One region of the Priestia sp. JSM ZJ58 genome, then DNA from elsewhere that is predicted to be linked to it. Evidence: riboswitches for the same ligand, from Rfam matches in the RefSeq annotation. Region 1 holds a riboswitch; each other region holds the start of a gene.
The links. A riboswitch is a leader RNA that binds a small molecule or an ion and turns the genes downstream of it on or off. The one in region 1 is predicted to bind cobalamin.
Positions count from the first base shown of each region.

Region 2: another riboswitch for cobalamin. It lies ahead of ACH6EI_RS00085 (ribonucleoside-diphosphate reductase subunit alpha); the one in region 1 lies ahead of ACH6EI_RS14775 (ABC transporter substrate-binding protein).
Region 3: another riboswitch for cobalamin. It lies ahead of nikA (nickel ABC transporter substrate-binding protein); the one in region 1 lies ahead of ACH6EI_RS14775 (ABC transporter substrate-binding protein).
Region 4: another riboswitch for cobalamin. It lies ahead of ACH6EI_RS09585 (cobyric acid synthase); the one in region 1 lies ahead of ACH6EI_RS14775 (ABC transporter substrate-binding protein).

Region 1 is NZ_JBISEM010000001.1:2,797,959-2,803,560, reverse strand. It holds gene ACH6EI_RS14790 (class I SAM-dependent methyltransferase) at 1-603, shown strand, start outside; gene ACH6EI_RS14785 (YpjP family protein) at 984-1,586, shown strand; gene ACH6EI_RS14780 (thioredoxin family protein) at 1,775-2,089, shown strand; cobalamin riboswitch at 2,180-2,312, shown strand; gene ACH6EI_RS14775 (ABC transporter substrate-binding protein) at 2,572-3,531, shown strand; gene ACH6EI_RS14770 (adenosylcobinamide amidohydrolase) at 3,620-4,228, shown strand; gene cbiB (adenosylcobinamide-phosphate synthase CbiB) at 4,233-5,219, shown strand; gene cobD (threonine-phosphate decarboxylase CobD) at 5,194-5,602, shown strand, end outside.
Region 2 is NZ_JBISEM010000001.1:16,535-22,136, forward strand. It holds gene ACH6EI_RS00075 (o-succinylbenzoate--CoA ligase) at 1-427, shown strand, start outside; gene menC (o-succinylbenzoate synthase) at 431-1,534, shown strand; cobalamin riboswitch at 1,813-1,998, shown strand; gene ACH6EI_RS00085 (ribonucleoside-diphosphate reductase subunit alpha) at 2,132-4,375, shown strand; gene ACH6EI_RS00090 (ribonucleotide-diphosphate reductase subunit beta) at 4,392-5,435, shown strand; gene ACH6EI_RS00095 (hypothetical protein) at 5,465-5,602, opposite strand, start outside.
Region 3 is NZ_JBISEM010000005.1:101,057-106,658, reverse strand. It holds gene ACH6EI_RS25400 (TRM11 family SAM-dependent methyltransferase) at 1-661, opposite strand, end outside; gene ACH6EI_RS25395 (hypothetical protein) at 922-1,080, shown strand; gene ACH6EI_RS25390 (tautomerase family protein) at 1,248-1,637, shown strand; gene ftsZ (cell division protein FtsZ) at 1,997-3,001, shown strand; cobalamin riboswitch at 3,004-3,194, shown strand; gene nikA (nickel ABC transporter substrate-binding protein) at 3,338-4,879, shown strand; gene ACH6EI_RS25375 (GNAT family N-acetyltransferase) at 4,949-5,476, shown strand.
Region 4 is NZ_JBISEM010000001.1:1,785,207-1,790,808, reverse strand. It holds gene ACH6EI_RS09590 (FecCD family ABC transporter permease) at 1-281, opposite strand, end outside; gene ACH6EI_RS09585 (cobyric acid synthase) at 487-2,013, opposite strand; cobalamin riboswitch at 2,106-2,285, opposite strand; gene ACH6EI_RS09580 (YdcF family protein) at 2,433-2,996, shown strand; gene ACH6EI_RS09575 (APC family permease) at 3,055-4,626, opposite strand; gene ACH6EI_RS09570 (nitroreductase family protein) at 5,050-5,602, opposite strand, start outside.

The DNA.
Region 1 (5,602 bases):
CAAAGTGAAGAAGAACCTATTTTTTTTCATCCAAATTCCGCTATGTTTAGAGTGAAGAGATGGCTGCGGGGAGAACGTGATCCGTTTATTGAAGCTGCTGGTTTAGAAAAAGGAATGAGCGTGCTTGACTGTACACTTGGTCTTGCATCGGATAGTATGATGGCGAGCGTGGCGGTAGGGAAAAGTGGGAAAGTTGTCGGACTAGAAGGCAACCGCTATGTAGCTTATTTAGTCAAACAAGGACTTTTAAATTGGGAAAGTGACGTACAAGAGTTGAATGATGCAATGAAGCGTATAAACGTGGTTCATCAAAATTTTGAATCGTTTTTGGCGTGTTGTGAAGATAATTCTTTTGATGTTGTCTACTTTGATCCTATGTTTCAAGAACAAATTGAGGAATCGAATGGAATTAACGGTATTAAAGCAATAGCACTGTATACCACGCTGACGCCAATGGCTATACAAGAAGCAAAAAGAGTAGCCAAACAAAAGGTCGTGCTAAAAGATCATTGGAAAAGCAGTCGTTTTAAAGAGCATGGATTTACTGTGCAAAAACGAAAAACATCAAAATTTCATTACGGGACAATTGATATACAAAAATAACCAAAAAAGTAAAATTAATTACGCTCATTGAAAAGACTTCCAAAACCTTTTAGGAATTAAAAAGTTTTGGAAGTTTTTTTTATGAATTTCATCTAAAGTTCATAAAAGTATGATATATTTTTGAACATAAAAATACTTTTGTGTTTAAGCATCCAGCAAAAAAGGAATATCTTGTATAGGTTTCCGCTCGGTGTGACAACCTCAAACAGAAGAAGGAAGGTGGTAACTGAAAAGTCGTCAAATGCCCGTAGACAGCATAAATGAATAAGCAAATATAGGTAAAAAATTAATAAGTATGTTACAATACCTAGTGAGTTATGATAATGAATTTTACAATATGAAAAGACCATATGGGAAAAGATGAGAAAGGAAAGATACGAATGCCTAGATGGATAAAAAGAATGCTAATTGTATTTATTACAGTATTTACATTTGGGCTTGTCACTCCACCAGAATATTTATACGTTGATGATGCAAAAGCGGACAAGCAACATAAAGCAGGGTATGTAAGAGAAACAACTCCTGTCACAGCTGTTATAGAAGATATTCATTTGCCATATGAAGAACCAAAATATGAAGACGTTTCATCATTTGTTACGTATGCAATGGAATCAGCTGAAAAACAGTCAGTGGAAAAATTCGGAACAAAAATTGGACCTGTCATTGAAGATGAATTTCGTCTAGCAGTGTTACCTAAAATTGAAGAAGTGCTGACCGACATTGGCACTGAACGTGAACAGTCGATTCAGAATCTCGAGATAAGCGAGCACCCTGCTGCTGGCTACGGTGAAAAGATTTTCCATGTATATGACCGGGAAACCGGTCAGGACTTAATACGGTTTCATGTACGGCGTGAAAATCCTCCAAAAGATGGATACTGGTTTAATTTTCACTATCATGCGGCCGCAGATAATTTTCAAAAGCATTATGATTTAGGGAAAATTTATTGGAACCGAAACATGCCGCCTAAGTGGTTCAGCTGATAATAGACACAACATTCTACAATTTCGAAATGTTAGCTTTTTTAAGCTAGCATTTTTTTACGTCTAAAACCGTTATGGTCTAAATAAGCTGAAACATTAGCACAACGATAAAAAAATCGTTTATAATGAAGTCAGACTTCTTACTATAGAATTGTAGGAAGCAACGAATAGACGCTGGAGGTAACACAATGAAACAATTTACGGAAGAAAAACAATTTCGCGAACAAATTAAGAATGAAACACTAAGCGTTGGGATTTTTACGACAACGTGGTGTCCTGATTGCAAACGTTTGGATATGTTTATTGATGAAATCGTTGACGAAAATACAGATAAAGCATGGTTTAAAATTGACAAGGATGAGTTTGAAGAACTTTCTGCTGAAAACAATGTAATGGGTATTCCTTCTCTTCTTGTATATAAAAACGGTGAAAAAATTGCGCACCTGCACAGTGCAAATGCTAAAACGCCTGAAGCGGTCCGTGAATTTTTAGCAACTCTTTAATTCCCTAAGCTGCGAGAGCATTCTCGCAGCTTTTTTTGTGAGAATGGCTATTTCCATTTTTCGATGAGTGGGGTATACTAGGACAAGTGAATAATCGTAAAGCAATAAGGTCTCAATTTAAAGATTGAGTGAAAAGGGAAGTCTGGTGAAAAACCAGCGCGGTCCCGCCACTGTAAGCGCTTTGTGCGTAAGTCAGGAGACCTGCCTTATTGTTAGCTGTGAAACCTTCGAGGAAGGGTGAAGCAGGGTAATGAACATACATATCAAGTATAGTGAACGGATTCTTTTCCTGCTTATCTTGACGTTACCTGCTTTGCTTTCAATTGAAAGTAAAGCTTTTTTATTTTGAAGCTGCTGCCGAGCAGTATACATAGTCAAAGCGGAAAAAACGGGATAGCGCTGCTTTTTGCATGATCATTTGCTTTTTCTTTAACGTGGAGGTTTCGTATTCACAATGAACAATATATAGGGGGAGTATTTAGATGAAAAAATGGCTTTCGTATTCCATTATTGCGCTGTTAGTCATCGTACTTGCTGCATGCGGTGCAGGCAGCCAAAGCAACAGTGATAAAAAAACGAAGCAAGATACAGAACAAACGTCACAAGCTGCGTTTCCAGTGAAGGTAAAAGACGCGCGTGATAAAGAAATTACGTTGAAAAAACAGCCTAAGAAAATTGTTTCATTAATGCCAAGTAATACGGAGATTGTATATGCCCTTGGCCTTGAAAAAGAATTAGTCGGTGTCACAAGCAACGATGATTATCCTAAAAGCGTAAAGAAAAAAGCGCAGGTGGGAGATATGAACGTTAATGCAGAAAAAGTTATTGCTTTAAATCCTGATTTAGTGCTGGCACACGCTTCAAGTATGGGCGTTTCAGATGAAGTATTTAAACAAATTGAAAGTGCGGGTATTCCGGTATTTGTTGTAAAAGATTCAACAACGTTTGATACGGTTTATGATTCTATTACGCAAATTGGTAAATTAACGGGTAAAACAAAAGAAGCTAATCAAACAATTAAAGACATGAAAGAAAAAGTAGCTTCAATTGAGAAAAAAGCAAAAACGATTTCAAAAGAAGATCGTAAAAAAGTATGGATAGAGGTATCGGGAGCTCCTGAGATTTATACAACAGGAAAAGGTACGTTCATGAACGAAATGCTTACTATGATCGGTGCTGATAACGTAGCGGCTAGTGAAAAGGGTTGGGTTAAGTTTTCTGAAGAGCAAGTTGTTAAGTTAAACCCTGACGTTATTATCGCAACGTATGATGCAGACAAAAATGAGATTATGAAGCGTCCCGCTTGGAGCAGCATGACTGCTGTAAAAGAGGGGAATATTGAAAAGGTTGATCAAAACAAAATCAACCGCTTAGGACCTCGTATTGTAGATGGCTTAGAGGACTTAGCAAAAGCAGTATACCCTGAGGTGTACAATAAATAAAAAGAGGGACCATATTCCAGTTCGAATCGAAAAGGGGATTGGTCCCTTTTCACATCTTAAAATTGAAGAACGGCCTGAGCTTTTAATCATGAAAACCGAGACTTCTTATAAAACATACAGCTCAGGCGTTTTAGGAACAGGCATCACGGAAACGGACACCTTTTACAATCGATTTGTTCATAAAGACTATTATTCAGATACTCCTTCTTTAGAGTATGAGCAATATTTGATGAAAGAAAATGTGCGCCATGAGCAAATCGTAGGGTTGATGACAGCGGTTTGGTTAAAAGAAAGAGCGATTTACTGTTATGAAGGCTACGGAGTAAGAGTAGCTTCCGTGATAACGGCTGGAGTAGGAAACGCAGTGGATATTACAGCTGACGAAGCTGTCCCTTTCTATTCCTCTCCCGGTACAATTAATATGTTTTTTTTCGTGGAAGGCAGGCTTACGGATGCGGCGTTTTTACAGCTTTTTATTGCCGCTACAGAAGCCAAAACAAAAACGCTGTCACAGCTGGGTGTCATAGATCCAGCTACAAAGACGATTGCTACGGGAACATCTACGGACAGTATCTCAGTTGCAGCGTCTCAGCAAGGACCATTATATGAATATGCAGGCTCTATGACCGCTTTAGGTCAAGCGGTAGCCAAGCTGGTAAAAATAAGCTTAGAGCAGGCACTTAAGGAAAAGAGGTGAAGAAATGAGTATTGCACAAGCGATGATTGCACACCTGACAGCCATGACGATTGCTCTACTCATTGACCGAATCATAGGTGACCCAGAAAATTGGCCGCATCCCGTTCGCTGGTTTGGCAAGTGGATTTATTGGATGGATTCCAGATTAAATAAAGGCGCAGGAAAACGATTCAAAGGATTGCTTCTTGTGATAAGTATGGTGGTGCTCGCAGGAGTTATTCCTTTTTTATTCCTTCATGCTTTGTACGGAGTTCATTTTATACTAGGTGTTTTAGTAGAGGGCGTAATGATTGCGACTACTATATCCACTCGTTCCTTAAGCGAAGCTGCTTATAAGGTGCAAAAGCCGCTTCAGCTAGGAGATATGGAGAAAGCTAGATATGAAGTAAGCATGATTGTGGGACGAGATACGGACCGTTTATCAGAAGGAGAAATTGCCAGAGCGACGGTAGAGACCGTGGCTGAAAATACAAGTGATGGTATTACAGCTCCGCTTTTTTATGCATTTATAGGAGGGGGAGCCCTAGCCTTTTTTTACCGAGCTATTAACACATGCGATTCAATGGTTGGGTATAAAAATGACCGCTACTTTCTGTTCGGCTATTTTAGTGCAAAAACCGATGACGTATTAAACTATATTCCAAGTCGGTTAACTGCAGTGGTGATGACCGCTGTTAATGTAGCAAAAAGCCAATATTCTCTTTGGCATGTAACGAGTTTGATTAAGCGCGATGCTAAGAAGCATCCAAGTCCAAATAGCGGATACGGGGAAAGTGCAGTGGCTGCCCTTTTAGGTATTCAACTCGGCGGGCTTAATACATATAAAGGCATAGAATCTAATCGTGCAAAAATGGGCGAACCACTCATTCCCCTGCAACCCGGTCATATTGAACAAGCTGTTTTCATTATGAAAAGGACGGTCTATGCTACGTGGTTATTCTATCTTTTGTTAGGAGGAGTTATTAGTGCTATTACCTACACATGGAGCTAACCCCAATGTCTTTTTAAAAGCAATAGGGGCCGAGAATTTGTCGCATCTAAAAGACTTTAGCGTAAACACAAATCCTTTAGGGGCTCCCCTTGTTCTTCACGAAAAGTGGAACGAATTCAAGGAAGCTGCGTTTAGTTACCCTGATCCTGAAGTAACAGAACTAAAAAATAAACTTGCAGCTCATCATCATGTTTCCGCTGCCCAAGTGCTGCCCACAAATGGGGCCGCTGAAGCTTTTTTCCTTATTGCTTCTTTATTTTCAGGAGAGAAAGCGGGGATTGTACAGCCGACGTTTGTCGAATACGAACAGGCAAGTAAAGCGTATGGATGTGAAGTGACATACGTTCCTTTAGCTGAAGAAAATGGCTGGAGCTGGGATATAG
Region 2 (5,602 bases), 2.8 Mb from region 1:
AAAAGGATATTTAAATAAACCTGAAGCTACTAAAAAAGCCCTTCAACAAGGCTGGTTCTATACAGGAGATATCGGGAAAGTGGATGAAGAAGGTTTTCTATATGTATTAGACAGACGTTCGGACCTTATTATTTCAGGTGGAGAAAATGTATATCCAGCTGAAATTGAAAATGTTTTGTTGAAGCATCCCGCTGTTAAAGAGGCCGGTGTAACGGGAGTAGCCGATGGAAAATGGGGACAAGTTCCTGCAGCATGCATTGTTATAAACGAAGACGTTTCAGATGAAGAGTTATCTTTACACATTCAACAATTTTTAGCAAAGTACAAACTTCCAAAGTATTTCGTTCGAGTAGAGGAGCTGCCGCGAACGGCCTCTAATAAAATCATACGCCGGAAGCTATCATCGTTCATACAGAAAGGGATTTAATCGATGATTATCAAAAAAGTACATCTTTATAAAATTGACATGAAGCTTCTTTCTCCTTTTTCAACAAGCTATGGTACGGTCCAGGATCGAGAATTGATTTTGCTTGAAGTAGAAGATGAAAAAGGATTTACAGGATGGGGAGAAGTCGTTGCTTTTTCATCTCCTTGGTATACGGAAGAAACGATTCAGACATGTTTTCATATGTTAGACGATTTTTTAATTCCTTCGCTTCTTCACCAGCAGCTTCAAAAACCAGAGGATGTTCAAAAGTTATTCAAACCTCTAAAGCGGAACAACATGGCTAAAGCAGCTTTGGACTGTGCTGTATGGGATTTGTATGCAAAGCGCCAAAATAAGCCCTTAGCTGAAGTAATTGGCGGAATAAGGCCTGCTGTAGAAGCTGGAGTGGTAGTTGGCTTAAATGATATTTCCATCATGAAAGAACAAATAAAGACTTATATGAAAGATGGTTATAAGCGCTTTAAAGTGAAAATTAAGCCAGGCGCTGACTATGAGCTACTGAAACAAATTCGAGATGAATTTCCAAGCATTCCTCTTATGGCTGATGCCAATTCAGCCTATACGTTAAGCGATAGTGATTCATTGAAAAAACTAGATGAATTGAATTTAATGATGATCGAACAGCCGTTAAGTTCGGATGATATCCTTGATCATCGATTATTACAAAAGCAAATGAAGACGCCGATTTGCTTAGATGAAAGTATTGTGAGCTATGAAGATGCACGTCATGCAATCGAACAAAAAAGCTGCAAGATTATCAATGTGAAAATCGGTCGAGTTGGCGGAATGTCTGTAGCAAAAAAAATTCATGATTTATGCGCCCTACACGGTGTAAGGCTTTGGGTTGGCGGAATGTTAGAAGCCGGGATTTCACGAGCTCATAACATCGCCCTTGCCACACTGCCTTCTTTCACGATACCAGGTGACATTTCTGCGTCGTCTCGCTATTGGGAAAAAGATATTATTAAGCCCGAAGTAGAGGTAGAAGCCGGAGTAATAAAGGTGAAGGAAAAACCGGGGATAGGATACGATATTGATAAAAAGTTTATCAAAACAATCACAGCATTTGAAAAAGAATACAAATAATTAAAAACCGTTTTTTATGAAAAACGGTTTTTTTATTGATGTTGGCAATGTTTAGTAGAAAAATAGGACAAATTTTTTAAAAAGAGCACATTGTTCCATCAAGCGTGTCAAAACATGTTATGATGGAGTAGTTTGATGAAAAAAGTCGAAGGATTTTATCGTAAAAAACAAAATTATTTTTGAAAATAGGTTGATAGTTTTCTAAGTTGTCCTATATAATGTGTTTATAACATAACACAATATGTTGTTTGTTAAACAATAATAAAATACTATATTTTGTGTTTTCCAGTGAAAAAGGTGTCTGATAAAAAGACTTAAAAGGGAATTTGGTGAAAATCCAAAGCTGTCCCCGCAACTGTGAATGCTGATGAAATAAGGAGATCCACTGTGAGTAAACATCATGGGAAGGCCTTAAAGTAAAAAGAAGCATAAGTCAGGAGACCTGCCTTTTTTATGTCGTTTTATCTTCTTCGGGAGGTGAGAGGGTAGAGCGAGGATTGAGAAAAGACTTAGTGTCTTCTTCTATCTTCGTTCTATTCGCTCACCGAGGTACGGTGAGCGATTTTTTATTTTGAAGTGAAGAGAGGAGCCATATTTATGGTGAATACATTAAAGCCTACAATTCTACATGAATTAACTGCATATATTGAACGTTTAAAAAAAGAATTTACGCAACTTGATTTTTCTTTGTATGAGGAAAAGGTTATTCAAACTGTTACAGTAAAGGAAAATATGACGGACGAAAAGGTTGCAAACGTACTAATTTTGGCAGCCCTAGAGCGTATTTCAATGGAAGAACCAGATTGGACGTACGTGGCGGCAGACGTCTACTTAAACGAACTATATCGAAAAGCAGCGGACAACCGAGGTTATGATAAAAAAGAGAAGTACGGTTCGTTTTATCAGCTTATTCAAGAACTAACAAAAATCGGCATTTATAATAAACAGCTATTAAAAACATATACAGAAGAAGAAATTAATGAAATTGCTTCAGTCATTATTCCTGAACGCGATCGTTTATTTACATACATTGGATTGCTGACATTAGCAGATCGCTATTTAGCGACATCACATGATAAGCGTGTATACGAATTACCGCAAGAACGTTTTCTTATCATTGCTATGACGCTGATGTCTCAAGAAAAGAAAGAAAATCGAACAGCATTAGTAAAAGAAGCGTACTGGGCGCTTTCTAGTCTATATATGACGGTTGCCACACCAACACTCTCAAACGCAGGAAAGAGCTACGGACAGCTATCTAGCTGCTTTATTGATACGATTGATGACAGCTTACGCGGTATTTATGATAGCAATACAGATTTGGCCACGCTTAGTAAAAATGGAGGCGGAATTGGTGTCTACCTCGGTCATATTAGAAGTCGAGGAAGTGATATAAAAGGTTTTAAAGGCGTATCATCAGGAACAATTCCATGGATGAAACAGCTAAATAATACGGCTGTAAGTGTCGATCAGCTAGGTCAACGACAAGGAGCTATTGCTGTATATTTAGATGTTTGGCATAAAGACATTTTTTCATTCTTAGACGCGCGTTTGAACAATGGTGATGAACGCCAGCGCACGCATGATTTATTCACTGGCGTATGTTTGCCAGATTTGTTTATGGAAAAAGTAGAAGCACGTGAAGACTGGCACTTATTCGATCCTCACGAAGTTCGTACGCTGATGGGCTACTCGTTAGAAGATTTTTATGATGAAGAAGAAGGCAGCGGTTCGTTCCGCACTCGTTACGCTGAGTGTGTAAACAATGAACAGCTTTCAAGAGAAACAGTGCCTGCTATTGAGATCTTCAAGCGCATTATGCTTTCGCAGCTTGAAACCGGAACTCCTTATATGTTCTATCGTGATACGGTTAACCGAGCTAATCAAAACCGACACGCGGGCATGATTTACTGCAGTAACTTATGTACAGAAATCACGCAAAACCAAAGTACAACGGTCGTAACAGAGGAAATTACGGAAGACGGAAAAATTATTATTACAAAGAATCCGGGCGATTTTGTTGTATGTAATCTTTCTTCTATTAACTTAGCGAGAGCCGTAACTGAAGATGTACTTGAACGTTTAATTCCAATTCAAGTACGCATGCTTGATAATGTTATTGAGTTAAATGATTTGCCGGTACTTCAAGCAAAGCTAACGAATCAAAAGTACCGCGCAGTAGGGCTTGGCACATTTGGCTGGAACCATTTGCTTGCCTTAAAGAAAATAGCATGGGAGACAGATGAAGCGGTAGCATATTGCGATGAATTGTATGAACAAATTTCTTACTTAACCGTGCAGGCAAGCATGAACTTAGCTAAAGAAAAAGGCGCATATCCATTATTTAAAGGCTCAGATTTTGAGTCAGGCGCTTATTTTGAAACACGTGAATACACGAGCGAAGCGTGGAGTGAACTGCGTAGCGAAGTTCAAAGCAATGGGATAAGAAATGGATATTTAATGGCTGTAGCACCTAATTCATCAACATCTATTATCGCGGGTTCTACGGCAAGTATTGATCCGATTTTCCGTAAGTTTTATTCAGAGGAAAAGAAAAACTATAAAATCCCAGTGACGGCACCAGATTTATCGCCAGCAACAAACTGGTATTATAAGTCCGTTTATTTAATTGATCAGCACTGGAGCATTAAGCAAAACGCCAAGCGCCAGCGTCATATTGATCAATCTATTTCATTCAATTTATATGTACAAAATGATATCCGAGCAAAAGAGCTGCTGGATCTTCATATGACGGCATGGAAAGAAAAATTAAAAACGACCTATTACGTACGTTCAACATCAAGTGAAGTCATTGAAGAATGTGAAAGCTGTCATAGTTAAAAGGAGTGAATAATTGATGACAAGCATGTTAAAACGAGAATTAATGAACGAAACAGCTCCGAACCGTTCGACAGGAATCATCAACGGCAAGAGCTCCAATATTCTAAACTGGGATGACGTCCGATTTTCATGGGCGTTCCCTAAATACAAGCGTATGCTAGCTAATTTCTGGACGCCGTTTGAAATTAATATGGGTCAAGATATTAAACAGTTCCCTCAGTTAACCGCTGACGAACAAGAGAGCTTTCTAAAAATTATTGGCCTGCTGGCGCTACTGGACAGTATTCAATCAGATTATGCTAGCAAAGTAGCTGACTATGTAACCGATTCTTCGATTAACGCTCTAATGATTATTTTAGCGCAGCAAGAAGTGGTTCATAATCATTCGTATTCATATGTTTTATCAAGTCTTGTACCAAAAGGAAAACAAGATGAAGTATTTGAATACTGGCGTACAGACGAAAAGCTTCGCGCACGAAATGACTTTATTACAAACGGATATAAAGCATTTAGCGAAGAAGCAACGGTTGAAAACTTTTTGAAGTCTATGGTATATGATGTTATTTTAGAAGGACTTTTCTTCTATAGCGGATTTGCGTTCTTCTATAATCTTGCGAGAAATCAAAAGATGGTGGCGACATCTACGATGATTAATTATATCAATCGTGATGAACAGCTTCACGTTGGGTTATTTGAAAAGATTTTCAAGGAAGTACTAAATGAAAATCCAGCTTATCGTACGGAGGAGCTAGAAACGTTTGTAGTTGAAACGTTCCAAGAGGCAGCTCGTCTTGAAATTGAATGGGCGGAATCTGTTATTGGAGAAAAATTCGACGGCATTACGATGAAAGAACTGCAGCAGTACATTGAATATATGGCGAATAAACGCTGTAATCAGTTAGGCTTCGGTCGAGCTGCTTTCCCAGAAGCACCGATTGAAAATCCTCTTCGTTGGATTATTGCTTATCAAGAGGTAGATTTAGGGAAAACCGATTTCTTTGAACAGAAATCACGACAATATACAAAAGCATCAGATGCAAATGGATTTGATGATTTATAAACACAAAAGCTGACTAATTTCCTTATTGATTAGTCAGCTTTTTTTAAGTGAATAAGTCCAAGTTCTAACGCACGTGTGGTAATTAAGTCATCAATTTCTTCTGGAATGTTTTCAAGTGTTCCCCATTTGTATGTCCATAAATGAGTAAATGATTGTACATAGATTGG
Region 3 (5,602 bases), on a different contig from region 1:
GAGATCCGTCGGTCACAAGTGGGTTGATATCGCGTCCTACAATATCAATGCCCATTGAAAGAGCTTCTACGAGGACTGTACCAATACCACAGCATGGATCAATCGCTTTGATTCCTTCAGGCTTTGGAACGGCAATGTTAGCTACAGCTCTTGCAAGGCGGGTACTGAGTGCCGTAGAGTATTCACGCGGTTTCTTCAAATGATGCAGCCATACAGCTTCGCTTTTTTGATATTTTCCAAAATACCAGCGTCCTCCAAATGGAACAATTCCAAACAAATGGTCAGGGTTATGCAAGTCTGCTTCTGCTACAAAATGCCAACCCACATCACGTTCAATCGCACGCTGACCTTTATAGCTTATTTTTTGATCTTTTTCTAAGTCATTAATTTTCATAAAAATGAGTTTAAATGTTTGATCTCCAAGGTCAATATCTTCTACTTGTTTGCAAATATCTGCAAGGTCATCTGATTCATACATAATATCTAATCGCTCTTTGATAAAAGGGCTTCTGCTTGGATCAAGTTTAACGGCGCTTTTTATGATAGGTTTCTCAGTTTCAATTTCAAAAAGAGAGCGTCTCTCTAATTGACATAGTGAGAGTTCCTCTTCGCTGCATGCGTATGTGTAGATATACTGAGGCAGCTGCGTATGGTTATTCAATATCGTATCATCCTTTATCGTATCTAATTATCCTTCTTCTCAAACAATAGCGAGAAAAGAAGAGAAAAGCAACGAATTTAAATATATTTGGCTGTGAATACTAAATTGAAGCGCTACATAGTCCACTTATTTGACAAAACATGCTAAAATAACTGATGATAACCTGCATGTGCTGCTGTTTATACAAAAGAACTGGATCAAGGTTTCTCAAAAATCATTTATACACTGCTGACATTTTGATGAATAGGAGAGGCTACGTGATGTCTAAAAGTGATCATGAAAAGCAACAGATGAGTCGGGCTGATATGAAAAAACAAGCTAAAACATCCTCGCAAAACCTTGTGATGAACGTACTCATTGCCATTGTATCTGCATGTATTTTAGCTCTTATTATAAATATTTTTGTACTAATGAAATGAGCCGTTATGCTGCTCATTTCTTTTTATTAGGTTCAGCTTTTATTGAAGAGTTTGAGGTCTCTTTCACTAGAGAGCACATTGTGAATAGCGTATCTTTTTTTTACAAATGATAGTTGTGATATGATAAAGCAATAATACATTAGACAAAAAGCTGGAGGTTACTTAGTATGCCATTACTTAGATTTGATGTAATAGAAGGAAGAGACGAAAAAGAGTTAAAAACATTACTAGACGCTACTCATCGAGCGATGCTAGAAGCCTTTGGCGTCCCAGAACGCGATCGTTATCAAATTGTACATCAGCATCCTGCTCATGAAATGATTATTGAAGATACAGGTCTTGGCTTTGAGAGAAGCAAGGATTTGGTTATTATAAGTGTGACGAGCAAACAGCGAACAGAAGAGCAAAAACAAGCTCTTTACAAATTAATTGTAAAAGAGCTGGGAGAAAGCTGCGGAATTCAGCCAAGCGACATTATGATTTCAATTGTTGAAAACGGTAATGCTGACTGGAGCTTTGGTATGGGAGAAGCTCAATTCTTAACTGGGAAATTATAAAATGGTTTATTATCTAGAGAAGCCCTTATTTCTAAGGGCTTTTTCTCATTTTGTCTATAAAAATATTATTCTCTTAGTCACATCTTACTCAAAATTAAATACAGACATCTGTCAAATGAATGATACAATAAGCTTATATACCGTTTTGAGTGGGAAAACCAAAAAAGAGTTCGGCGTACTAACTTCGGAACAACAATAATTTTACATAAAGATGTAAAGATTTAAAGGTTAAAAGAGAAATGTATAAAATCTGTAAAACAAAAGAACAGTTACGCGTTAAACATAGGAGTAAAAGGTTCTTCACGTGTTTTTTCGGATAATAAGAGAAAGTAATTTTGATCATTGAGGAGGAACTTAGAATGTTTGGATTTGATGGAGATGTATCGCCATTAGTGCGAATTAAAGTAATTGGAGTCGGCGGTGGAGGAAATAACACCGTTAACCGTATGATTGAACATGGTGTACAAGGGGTAGAATTTATCGCCGTTAATACGGATGCTCAGGCGCTTAATTTATCTAAAGCAGATGTGAAAATGCAGATTGGTGCGGCATTAACGCGAGGATTAGGTGCAGGAGCTAATCCAGAAGTAGGAAGAGAAGCTGCAGAAGAAAGCAGAGAGCAAATTCAAGAAGTACTGCAAGGCGCAGATATGGTATTCGTAACAGCTGGCATGGGGGGAGGCACTGGTACTGGAGCAGCTCCGGTTATTGCCCAAATTGCCCGTGAACTAAATGCTTTAACAATTGGAGTAGTTACTCGTCCTTTCAAGTTTGAAGGAAATAAACGTACCAAGCAAGCAGTAGGCGGTATTACTGCGATGAATGAATCGGTAGATACCCTTATTGTCATTCCAAACGACCGTTTGCTTGAAATCGTTGATAAAAAGACACCTATGCTTGAAGCATTCCGTGAAGCAGATAATGTTCTTCGCCAAGGTATTCAAGGTATTTCAGATTTAATCGCTGTTCCAGGGCTGATTAACCTTGACTTTGCTGATGTAAAAACAATTATGTCTAATCAAGGATTTGCGCTTATGGGTATCGGACGAGCTTCGGGATCAGATCGAGCAATTGAAGCAGCGAAAAAAGCGATTTCTAGTCCGCTGCTAGATGCATCGATTGATGGAGCAAGAGGCGTGCTGCTGAACATTACGAGCGGCAGCAGCCTGAGTCTTTACGAAGTACAGGAAGCAGCAGATATTGTCACGTCCGCTTCTGATCAGGACTTAAATATGATTTTTGGATCTGTGATTAATGAAGATTTAAAGGACGAAATGATGGTAACCGTTATTGCCACTGGATTTGATGATAAAGATATTTCACCATCAGCTTCCACTTCTAGAGTTTCAAGAGCACGCTACTAAATTAAATAACCAGCTTTTATGGTGGCAATTGTTTTTCAATTGCCTTAAAAGGGAATCCGGTGAAAATCCGGAGCGGTCCCGCCACTGTAACAAGGAGCCTTATGTCAAAAAGCCACTGTCTATTTAGAGACGGGAAGGCGGTATAAGGCAGTGACTTGAAGCCAGGAGACCTGCCATAAATCGCAGCACACAATAACCTACGAGGATAGGGAGGTGTTTTGGCAGAATCAAAAATACGATAAACAAGGGATACGTTTATCTGAATTTGTTGTGAAGGCAAGCACTTCTTTTTAGAAGTGCTTTTTTTGTGTATTAAAATAGAAGGTGGAAAAATGAATGATAAATAATAAAAAACTTGTATCTATGATATTTCTCATGTTACTTTGCCTCACTGCTTGCGCTCCTAATGAAGAGAGCGTAAGTATAAAAGAAAGAAAGAAAACGGATAAAAGTGTGACGTTTTTATTTAATTTTACATCTGCAACGCTTGATCCTCATACGGACGATAATTATACAGCAGTTCGTGGGGGAGTAGGGGAGACGCTTGTTAAAATCAACGACGATTTAAAAATAAAGCCTTGGCTTGCTGAAAAGTGGGAAACGAAAGATAACGGCCTTACATGGACATTTATGATAAGAAAGAACATCACGTTTCAAAACGGAAAAGCGCTGGATGCAAATGCCGTTAAGTCTTCTCTTCAAAGAACGATAGACCAAAGTTATGCGATGAAAAACGCTTTAAATATTAAAGAAATGAAAGCGAACAGTCATGCGCTGACAATTACATTAAAAGAACCAATGCCTAAATTTCCTTCTGAATTAGTGCATCCAAATACAGCTATTATAGATGTTAATGCTTCTAATATAGCTAAGAAGCCCATTGGTACGGGTCCATTTCGCGTCTTGTCTTTTGATCAAGGAAATCAAGTAAAATTAGAAAGATATGAAAATTATTGGGGTGGAAAAGTGAAATTGAAAAGTGCGATCTTTGGATTTAACGAAGATGCTAATGCGCGAGTTGCTGCTCTTCAATCTGGAACAGCCGATATTATTTATCGCCCGCCTTTAGAAAGCTTGGGCACTTTACAAACAGATCCGTCTTTTAAAGTAAGTGGAGTACCTAGTGTGCGCACCCATTTATTGCTTTACAATCAAACTAATGACGCATTAAAAGACGAAAATGTAAGAAAAGCTATCGATACCTTATTGAACCGAAAAGAAATTGTTAGCAGCATCATGAACAATCAAGCGGCAGCGGCTCGAGGTCCATTTTTACCCCAATTTCCTTTTGCTGATAGTACTGCTAATGAGCAAAGAGGTATGACATCTGCTAAAAAATATTTAGAGAAAGCAGGCTATCAAATCAAAAATGACAAAGCAATCAAAAATGGAAAGCCACTATCGCTCTCTCTTGTCACATATAGTTCTTTGCCAGAACTGCCTTTAATTGCTCAGCTTATACAGTCTAATGCCAAAGAGTTAGGAATTACTATTAAGATTCACCTAGTTGAAGATAGCGATGAATATGTAATGGCAAAAGATGATTGGGATTTAGCATTGTACAGCCTTATCACAGCACCTAGAGGAGATGCCAGCTATTATTTAAGTACGAACTATTTGCCCGGCGGTGGTTTAAATGCCAGCCGGATTAATGATGATACGCTAACAAAAATGATAGAACAGTTAAATTCAACAGTAGATGACGCAAAACGAGATCAGTTAGCCAAACAAGCAACCGCTTTGATTAATAGAAAAATGCTGACGTCATCGATTGTACATCCAAACATTGTTGTTGCTTATAATCAAAAAGTGAAAAACTGGACAACAAATCCAAGCGAGTATTATATGCTGACTCAGCATTTAGACGTAACGCCGTAGTTAACATTGCAGCATAAGCAGAGAAAAGAAAAAGTATACAATGATCGCTAAAAGGATGTGACAGTAAACGTGCATGAAGTACAAATGTATCAAATTAAAGAAGTAAAAGAAAAGGATGCTGAAGTGATTCAGTTTGTCATGAATATGCGGAATGAGCTATTTCCTATGCTGGAAAAAAATCGGCTTCCTGTGGATTTGCTTCATTTTAATGAACATTACGTTCAAGCGAAAGACGCTGCTTTTTTTGCAGCTGTTACGGAAAATCAACAAGTAATTGGAACCATTGGTTTATACGCTTACGATGGACGGTTTCATGCATTAAAAGAGCGATATGAACATAGAACTGCAGCTGAGATTGTAAAATGCTATGTCGATCCAGCGTACCGGCGTCTAGGCATTGGACAGCAGCTGTTAAAAGCAGTTGAACAATTTGCCCAAAGTCATTTTTATGACACGCTGTATCTGCATACTCATCCTTTTTTACCTGGCGCTATTCCTTTTTGGGCTTCACAAGGCTTTATCAAAAGGCTAGCTGAACAGGATGAACCATGGAATACGCTGCACATGGACAGAAAAATACAACGAGTCGTAACGTAACGAGATCATACAGTAATTACCATGGAATCTGTATATGGGCTCATGCTATAATGAACGTAACTTACATTTATAGCCTGTAGGGCAAGTCCTTACAGAAAAGAACCACGTTTCGAATTGGCTGAAACG
Region 4 (5,602 bases), 1.0 Mb from region 1:
AGCCCTTGAAAGGCAGCCCCTGCTATTGAAAGCGAAGCTCCTACTAAAAATGCCACCAGTACTCTTGGAAAACGAATTTGCCAAATGATTAAATCCATGTTTTCCGGACCATGATATAAGGATAGTCCGGTAAGGTGGCCAATAATAATTTTGATTGTATCTCCTACGGTTAACGAAACTGTACCAATAAATACTCCCATAATCACCGAAGTACATACAATAAATAAACTGACTATGTATAAAATAGATGCTTTGTTTAAAAAAATACGTTTAAAAATCAATACTTTCAGCTCCTCTAGGAAACGAGGCGTGATGTTTTACATTACATTAACCATTCATTTTCCTGTCCATAAACCATGTTTCCATCCTACATAGTATTGGAAACAATCATCTTTTATTTGTTACGAGTGCTAGACTGTTGAACTAGGCAACGTAGAATAGCGTACTAAAGTTCTCGGTGAAAAAACAAGCGAAAACCTCTACAAGCTACACTTTTTGTGCTTGCTCCGGGCTTTTATAGTTGTCTATTAAATGATACAGCTTTTCCATATCTACAGCTTCTCTCACATATGCTGCTGCTTTTGAAAAAGACTCCTCTTTTTGCAGGCGACTGTTGAATGTATCCGTAATAGGCGGCAATTTTTTATGTTTACGAATTTGATTAAGCAAAGCTCTGCGCAAAGCATCGTTATGAAACACATCATGAACATACGTGCCAATGATGTTGTCTTTAACCGTTCCTTCTTTTTGATCATCTACCACCGCAAAGGCTTCCGTCATGCTTTTAGAAATCGTCTTTCCCATATGAATTTCATAGCCTTCAATTGAAACCTTCTCACTCTCTAACTGAACATATCCAGAAACTCTTTCTGTTTTTTTGCTGGTTGTCATAACGGTTTCCACTGGAAGCAAACACAGCCCTTTAATAGATTCAATCCGGGACTCTACTGCATCGGGGTCCGTAATTGTCTCGCCTAACATTTGATATCCCCCGCAGATGCCAATAACGTGAGCGTTCGTTGCGTTCAAGACTTGATTAATGGCTAGATCCAGGCCGCTTTCTTGTAAAAACTGCGCATCTTCAATCGTATTTTTGCTTCCTGGTAAAACAATTAAATCAGGCGTACCTAGTTGTGATGGCTTGGTTACAAGTCTCACATGACAGTCTTCTTCTAAGCTTAGAGGATCAATGTCCGTAAAATTTGAGATGCGAGGATACGAGATAACCGCAATATCGATTTCTTTTAACGGATTCACAAGCGTTGAGTAATTTCTGAGTGATAGCGAATCTTCAGCGTCAATTTCCACGTCGTGCATATAAGGAATCACTCCTAGTACCGGAACTCCCGTGTATTCTTCAAACCACTTCAACCCCGGTTTTAAAAGCTCTAAGTCTCCTCGGAATTTATTGATTAACACTCCAATTACTCTAGGTTTATGTTCATCTGGAAGCAATTGAAGAGTACCCACCAGACTCGCAAAAACCCCTCCTTTATCAATATCTCCTACTAACACAACAGGCGCTTGGGCTATCTTTGCTACGCGCATATTTACCAGTTCCCGATCGTTCAAATTGACTTCAGCAGGACTTCCAGCACCTTCAATCACAATTCGATCATAATGACTGGCAAGCTCTTTATAAGACTCAGTGATAACGTTCAAACCTTCATTAAAAAATTCTTGCCGATACTGAAAAGCAAACATATTACGAAGCGGCTTTCCATGAACGACAATTTGAGATTCATGATCACGAGTTGGTTTAATTAAAATAGGGTTCATATTAGTTGTTGCTTCTACTCCAGCAGCTTCTGCTTGAATTCCCTGCGCTCTGCCAATTTCTTTTCCATCCATTGTAATGTATGAATTGAGCGCCATGTTTTGCGATTTAAACGGTGCAGTTTGATAGCCGTCTTCTTTAAAAATACGGCAAAATGCTGTAGCAATCATGCTTTTTCCAGCGTCTGAATGCGTTCCTTGAATCATAAGAGGTTTTCCTTTTTTCACTTTATCCACTCCCTACCACATAAAAAAACCTTAACTGTAAAAGTCAAGGTTTGGTCATGCGCTCATTAACACATTGTCTTGACTTATTTCTCCCACCGAAAAATAAGGGGTTTTTAAAAGCAGGTCTCCTGGCTTATGCTTCATTTTACTTCTGCACCCTTCCTAGTTTGACTAGTGGGTCTTTGCAGGTTCATCCACATTTACAGTAGCGGGGGCTGCACCGGATTCTCACCGATTTCCCTATTATCCTCCTTAGAGGCACTTTTAAAATCATTTATTCTTTATTGTAACGAATTTTATAGCCATTCACAATAACGATTTTCTTCTATTATTATATATTACTGTGTTTATACTTATTTGGGTCTCGTATGCTATAATAACAATTATTTTCCAAACATCTTATGAAATAGCTAGGAAGGTGCTCACAGTTGAAGAAAAAAATGATTTATACCTTTATTGGTTCGCTTGTTCTTTATATAGTAATTATATCTTTTTGTATGTATCAAACTGCTCACAAGTCTGTTCCACAAAACGCAGATTATGTCCTCGTTTTAGGTTCTAAAGTAGATGGTGATCAAATGTCTCCTAGTTTAAAAGAGCGAGCAAAAACAGCTTTATCTTATTTAAAGACTCATAAACAAACAAAAGTTATCGTAACGGGTGGAAAAGGATCTGATGAAGAAATTTCTGAAGCAGAGGCAGCCTACCGTTTTCTACGAAAAGCAGGAATTAAAAAGAATCGAATTATAAAAGAGGGTCAGTCAACTTCTACTTTTGAGAATTTTACTTTCACCAAAAAGAAAGTTGATATTCAAGATAAACGAATCGTGCTTGTTAGCAGTGATTTTCATCTGTTTCGCGCTTCTATTATTGCAAAGCGCCAAGGTTTTGATGTTTATCCTTTAGGCGCAAAGACACCAAATTCAATTAAACTTCAAGCCTACTTTCGTGAGTATGCTGCTATATTAAAAACATGGCTGTTTGATAAATAAATAGAGTACACGCCTATACAAACGAAAAACACGGCATGAATTCATGCCGTGTTTTTTATTAATCATCTGTATCGATAACTGCTTTTGGTAAACCTGTGTATTTCGCCCAGTAGAAAATACCGAGTGAAACAAGAGCAATTAAAATTAAGTCAAGTGGGTTGCTTAACACACCTTGTCCTCCACCAAATGAACCTAGATAAGAGATAACAAGCATAATAATATAATAAGCAACTAGCCACCAAGCAGATTTAAGCTGCTGTGCAAATTTCACAACGTCAGTTGGTACGTATTTCTTAAACGCTACGTAGATAACAACCATTAGAAGCTGTGATCCTAGCAGCCAAGAAATTGTTGTCCATCCTGACCAGTATACGATGTATGAACAGAAGATAAATGAAACAGGAGCAATAATGCTCATGCCTTTTAATTTGAAAGGTTTTTTAAGATCTTTTGCATTTACTCTGAATGCTGCAGCTGAAATTGGTGCGATAGCATAAGACAGAATAAGTGCTACTGAACATACGTTTACTAGCGCTTCCCAAGAAGGAAATGGCAGTGTCCAGAATACGGACATTCCAAATGATAGCCATAGTGACGCACGTGGAATTCCTGTTTTCTTATCTACTTTTGAGAAACGTTTAAATAGTGTTCCATTACGAGACCAAGCATAAACTAGACGAGAAGTTGTATTCATAAAGATGTTTCCGTTACCGCCTGGTGATAAAATAGCATCAAAAATAACAAGCGTTACTAACCAGCCAAGGCCTAAAATAAGTGCAATATCTTTAAATGGTAAAGAGAATTGCTCTTGAATTGTTCCCCATCCTCCTGATAGCATATCAGCCGGGATGTTACCGATGAACAATACTTGCAGTGCTGTGTAAATAATCGCTGAAAGTACAATACAGATAATTAGCGCGATTGGAATATTACGCTGCGGATTTTTAACTTCACTGGCTACCGAAACAATAGGGTGAAGTCCTAAGTAAGCAAACATAACGCCACCTGTTGAAATGGCTGCTTGAATACCATTAAAACCAAACGGAGCAAAATCGCCAGTTGTAAAGTTAGCTGATTTGAAGTGATAAGCTAACACGACGATAATTGTAAGAGGAACCGCATATTTAAACACAGATATAATGACATTTGACTTAGCAAATGCTTTTACACTTACGTAGTTAATAATGAAAAATAGTGTTAATAACGCGAACTGGAATAGCCATCCAATCGTTGTAGGCGATTCAGAACCATGTTTAGTTAGACCAGGAATCCATACAGCAACATACTGACGTACAGCTGTTACCTCAATGGCAATTAAACTTGTATAAGCAATAATGGTAATGAATGAAATTAAGTAACCTACTAAATGACCATGTGAATAAACCGGATAACGGATAATTCCACCGGTACGCGGCAGCGCTGCTCCAAGTTCAGCATACACTAAGCCGATAAGTAAAATAATGACTCCGCCAATCAGCCACGAAAAACTTCCGGCTGGACCAGCCTTTGACGCCACGTTACTAACCGCAAATAACCAGGCGGAACCAAAAATAGCTCCCATCCCAATTAACGTTAGGTCAAGTAACGATATTGATTTTTTAAATTTTCCTTGATTTCCTTGATCAGACATAAAATCCTCCTTTAAAATTCCCACTCCACATATCTACGCCCTTGCGTCCGATATGGGATTCTTTACATCATCCTCCTCTTACTAAGACCTCACAAGTGGATATGTTAACAAATATTCTCTAAAAAACCAAGTTAAAAACTTTATTTTTTTACAAAACATCATTGAATTGCTTATGTATAGCGCATAAATTCCACCGAAGATTTGAGGACTACTCCTCTTATTTAACCGCATTTTTCTTAGATTAAACATAAAAGAATATTCAAACTATTTATCATAACAAAAGGGCTGAGGCATAACGAGATCAACCGCTAGAAGCAGCTACATACGCAAAACCTACGCTTGCCATCCCAATAAAAAAACCCGAACGATGAATCGTTCGGATCTTGCTTCAAATAAAATAATTTTGTCCGTGCCTTTTTTTGCTTATTTAAATACTTTTACACGTTCAGTTAGCGGTTGAAATTCTTTTTCTCCCGCAGGTGACACAGGATTACCAAATGGCATTTGAGCAATTAATTTCCATGAGCTTGGAATATTCCAAGTTGCTTTTACTTCATCGTCAATCAATGGATTGTAATGTTGTAAAGTTGCTCCTAGGCCTTCTAGCTCAAGTGCTGTCCAGATCACATGCTGCAGCATGCCTGATGATTGGTTAGACCAAACCGGGAAGTTTTCGCTATAAGATGCGAACTGCTTTTGCAATCCTTCAATTACTTCTTGATCTTCAAAGAAAAGAACTGTTCCATAGCCGCTTCCGAATAAGTTCATTTTTTGATCCGTATCTGAAAAATTTTCAGCTGGAACAATTTTACGAAGCGTTTCTCTCGTAATATCCCATACTTTATCATGCTGTTCACCAAATAAAACAACTACGCGTGCGCTTTGAGAATTAAATGATGAAGGAGTATGTTTTACCGAAAAATTAATAATTTCTTCAATTTTTTCTTCTGATATTTTTACATTTTTATCAATTGCA